2 regions of the Mycobacterium burgundiense genome follow, and region 2 is predicted to be linked to the other one. Evidence: predicted binding sites of a transcription regulator. Region 2 holds the regulator's gene; the other holds the start of a gene.
What was found. Region 2 encodes HspR, which represses chaperone genes until heat shock. Its sites were predicted from a motif close to ANNTGAGTNNNNNNNACTCANNT; they were not measured.

Region 1: the regulator HspR is predicted to act here: its motif matches at 1,284-1,306, upstream of lon (endopeptidase La).

What each region holds. Positions count from the first base shown of each region.
Region 1 covers NZ_OY726397.1:2,579,184-2,581,583, forward strand. Annotated here, with positions in the region: gene lon (endopeptidase La) at 1-1,272, opposite strand, end outside; gene RCP80_RS11905 (aromatic alcohol reductase) at 1,422-2,354, shown strand; gene RCP80_RS11910 (mechanosensitive ion channel family protein) at 2,373-2,400, opposite strand, start outside.
Region 2 covers NZ_OY726397.1:4,385,905-4,388,304, reverse strand. Annotated here, with positions in the region: gene dnaJ (molecular chaperone DnaJ) at 1-1,028, shown strand, start outside; gene RCP80_RS20935 (heat shock protein transcriptional repressor HspR) at 1,035-1,433, shown strand; gene RCP80_RS20930 (FAD-binding oxidoreductase) at 1,430-2,400, opposite strand, start outside.

The DNA.
Region 1 (2,400 bases), 1.8 Mb from region 2:
GTCGAGCAGCACCACGGGGTTCATCGAGCCCGCCTCGCCGATCGCGCGGACGATCCGGCCCGGCAACGCACCGACGTAGGTCCGGCGGTGGCCCCGGATCTCGGCCTCGTCGCGCACGCCGCCCAAGGCGACCCGGACGAACTTGCGGCCCAGGGCGCGCGCCACCGATTCGCCCAACGACGTCTTGCCGACGCCGGGGGGACCGGCCAGCACCATCACCGCGCCCGATCCGCGGCCGCCCACCACCGCCATCCCCCGGCGAGCCCGCCGGGACCGCACGGCCAGGTATTCGACGATGCGTTCCTTGACGTCGTCGAGCCCGTGATGGTCGGCGTCCAGGATCTCCCGGGCGCCCCTGAGGTCGGTCGAATCCTCGGTGGTGACGTTCCACGGCAGGTCCAGCACGGTGTCCAGCCAGGTCCGGATCCAGCCACCCTCGGGGCTCTGCTCGCTGGATCGTTCCAACTTGCCGACCTCGCGCAGCGCGGCCTCGCGCACCTGCTCGGGCAGCTCGGCGGCCTCGATGCGGGACCGGTAGTCGTCGGATCCCTCGGGCTCACCCTCGCCCAGTTCCTTGCGGATGGCGTTGAGTTGCTGGCGCAGCAGGAACTCCTTCTGCTGCTTGTCCATCCCGGCGCGAACGTCCTCGGCGATCTTGTCGGTGACCTCGACCTCGGCCAGATGCTCGCCGGTCCAGTCGATCAGGACCCGCAGCCGCGCCGCGACGTCGGTGGTCTCCAGCAGTTGCCGCTTCTGCACGTCGGTCAGATAGGACGCATACCCGGAGGTGTCGGCCAGCGCCGAGGGATCGGAGATGCCGTTGACATAGTCGATGATCTGCCAGGCCTCGCGGCGCTGCAGCATCGCCAGCAGCAGCTTCTTGTACTCGGCGGCCAGGGTCTTGACCTCGTCGGTCACCGGGCCGTCCGCGACCTCGCTGACCTCCACCCACAGCGCGGCCCCGGGTCCGGTGGTCCCGGAACCGATGTGGGCGCGCCGCTCACCGCGGATCACCGCCGCCTGGCCCGTGCTGCCGGCCATCCGTCCCACCTGCAGGATCGACGCGAGCACGCCGTGGGTGGGATAGCGGTCCTCGAGTCGGGGCGCGATCAGCAGCCGCGCCGAGCCGTCGGTTGCGCTGGTCTGGGCCGCCTCGATGGCGGCCTGCGCGGCGTCGTCGAGCGCGATCGGGACGACCATGCCGGGCAGCACGATCGGGTCGGTCACGAACAGGACGGGAACCGCGACCGGCGTTGCAGTGGTTTCGGTCATCAAACCTCCAAAGTTGATTCTCCTGCGCTCAACCTTGGTTGCGGCGAGTTTGTTCCCGGCCGGGCGGAGTCAATCCGGCAGCGCCGGCGGGAAGGGATTGTGAACGATTCCCGTTGCACCCCAGTAGGCCGCCAGACGAAACGAGACGCATGTCCACCACTCCCGCCACCGACAGCCCGGCGATCCTCGTGATCGGCGCCGGCGAACTCGGGGCCAGCGTGCTCGCCGCGATCGCGCACCGACTCGATGAGCATCCCGGTGCGGGCACCTTGAGCGTGCTGTTGCGGCCGCCGGCCGAGGGCGCCGACGCCGCAGGCGATCCCCGTCACCAGGAATTGACCCAACGGGGCATTGCAGTCGAACGTGCCGACGTCGCGACCGCGTCGGTGGCCGAACTCGCAGCGATCATGACGCGCTACCACACTGTGATCAGCTGTGTGGGCTTCGCGGCGGGACCCGGCACGCAACTAAAACTGACCCACGCGGCCCTCGCCGCCGGCGTACAGCGGTACTTTCCGTGGCAGTTCGGCGTCGACTACGACAAAATCGGCCGCGGCAGCGCGCAGCCACTCTTCGATGAGCAGCTCGATGTCCGCGATCTCTTGCGCGGCCAGGGCGCCACCGAATGGGTCATCGTGTCCACCGGCATGTTCACCAGCTTCCTGTTCGAGCCGGTGTTCGGCGTCGTCGATCTGGGTGTCGGCAGGGTGCATGCGTTGGGGGACTGGGACAACCGGTTGACCTTGACCACACCCGAAGACATCGGCGTGCTGACCGCCGATATCGTCTTTGCGCAACCACGCATCCGCAACACAGTCGTCTACCTGGCCGGTGACACGATCAGCTACCGCGAGCTCGCCGCCATCGTGGAACGCGTCACCGACACCACCGTCGACCGCGTGCTGTGGAGCAACGAGTTCCTCGACGATCAGCTCCGCCTGGATGAGGACGACGCGATGCGCAGATACCGCGCAGTATTCGCCCGACCCACCGCAGTGGCGTGGCCGAAACGGCAGTCCTACAACGTGGTTCGCGGAATCGCCACCGTCACCGTCGAGGACTGGGCGAAGGCCAACATCTGACCCGGGCCACACTCGAGCTCAGTTCACGTCGACTTGGGGGCGCCCC
Region 2 (2,400 bases):
GGTACAAGGCCGCCTCCGAGGCCAAGGAAGTGCTGACCGACGACGCCAAACGCAAGGAGTACGACGAGACCCGTCGGCTGTTCGCGGGCGGCGGCTTCGGCCGCCGGTTCACCAACGGGGGTCCGGGATTCGGTGGGTACGGCGCCGACGGGACCGAGTTCAACCTCGGCGACCTGTTCGACGCGGCGGGGCAGACCGGTGGCACCAACATCGGCGACCTGTTCGGCGGGTTGTTCGGCCGCGGGGCGCAACCGCGGCCCAGCCGTCCGCGCCGGGGCAACGACCTGGAGACCGAGACCCAACTCGACTTCCTCGAGGCCACCAAGGGCGTGGCGATGCCGCTGCGGCTCACCAGCCCGGCGCCGTGCACCAACTGTCACGGCAGCGGGGCGCGGCCGGGCACCAGCCCCAAGGTCTGCGCCAGCTGTAACGGCGCCGGCGTCATCAACCGCAACCAGGGCGCCTTCGGGTTCTCCGAACCGTGCACGGAATGTCGCGGCAGCGGCTCGATCATCGAGCATCCGTGCGATGAGTGCCGCGGTACCGGCGTGACCACCCGCACCCGCACCATCAACGTGCGCATCCCGCCCGGTGTCGAGGACGGTCAGCGTATTCGGCTGGCCGGTCAGGGCGAAGCGGGACTGCGCGGGGCGCCCTCGGGCGACCTGTATGTCACCGTGCATGTGCGCCCCGACAAGGTATTCGGCCGCAACGGCGACGACCTGACGGTCACGGTCCCGGTCAGCTTCGCCGAATTGGCGCTGGGCACCACCCTTTCGGTGCCCACGCTGGAGGGCAAGGTCGGCGTCCGGGTGCCCAAGGGCACCGCCGACGGGCGCATCCTGCGGGTGCGTGGCCGCGGCGTGCCGAAACGCAGTGGCGGCCACGGTGATCTGCTGGTCACCGTGAAGGTCGCGGTGCCACCGAACCTCGAGGGCGAGGCGCTGGAGGCCCTGGAGGCCTACGCCGCGGCCGAACGCGCCGGCGGCTTCGATCCGCGGGCCGGCTGGGCCGGGAATCGGATGTGATGTTCGATGTCGGCAACTGACGATGCTCGACGCAAGGAATCGGCCACGTTCCTGATCTCGGTGGCCGCCGAACTGGCCGGTATGCATGCGCAGACGCTGCGCACCTACGACCGGCTGGGGCTGGTGTCGCCGCGCCGCAGTTCCGGTGGCGGCCGCCGTTATTCGGAGCGCGATGTGGACCTGCTGCGCGAGGTGCAGCGGTTGTCCCAGGACGAGGGCGTCAATCTCGCTGGTATCAAACGGATCATCGAACTGACCAACCAGGTCGAGGCGCTGCAGTCCCGGATCGCCGAACTGGCCGAGGAACTCGCGGCCGCGCGCGCCAGCCAGCGCCGCGACCTGGTCGCCAAGCCCGCGACCTCCACCGCGGTGGTGGTTTGGCAGCCGCGCCGGCCGCGGCGCTAGCCGAACGGCGGGTCGTACTGAATGCGCTCCGCCGGAGCGCCTTTGGCGATCAGGGCGGACTTGGTGGCGGCCACCATCGCGGGGCTGCCGCTGATCAGGATCTGCCGATCGCCCCACCCGCCGTAGCGGGTCACCACCTCCGGTAGCAGCCCGGTCTGGCGCACGTGCAGGCCGCGCGGCGGCGCCACATCCGGGTAGTCGGCGGCCCACGGCGGGTCGGTCGCGTACTCGCTGACCGGGGTGACCGACAGCCATGGATTGTGCGCCGCGACCTGCCACAGGGTCTGCAGGTCGTACAGTTCGCAGGGATAACGGGCGCCGAAGAACAGGTGCACCCGCGGATTGACCCCGAACCGGGACATGTCCATGATCATCGCGCGTAGCGGCGCCAGGCCGGTGCTGCCGGCCACCATCAGGACGTCGCCGCCGTCGCGGTCGAGTTCCAGCGCGCCGTGCGGGCTCGACACCGACCACTGGTCGCCCGGCCGGGTCTCGGCCACGATGGCGTTGCTCACCAGTCCGCCGGTGACGGCGCGGATGTGGAACTCGATCCGCCCGTCGGGCAGGGCCGGAATCGCGGGGGACAGGTACCGCCAGCGCCGCGGGCATTGCGGCGTCTCGACCTTGACGTACTGGCCCGGCAGATAGTTCAGCGGGTGGTCGAGTTGCAGCCGGACCACGGCCAGATCCCGCGACACCCGATGGTGCTCCAGCACCGTGCCCTGCCAGCGGCCCGGGCCGGGCTCGGCCTCGGCCGCCCCGCTCATGACCCCCGCGATGAAGTTGATGGCCTGGCGGGCCGCGTCGTCGACCTCATCGGTCCACCGGTCGGACAGGTCGCTGCTCAGCGTCGCGTACAGGGCATGCGCCAGGGTTTCGTAATGCTCCTGCGTCACACCGTATTTACGGTGGTCGCGACCCAGCTGGGCCAGGAAGGCCACCGGTTCCTCGGCGCGCTGGGCGATGA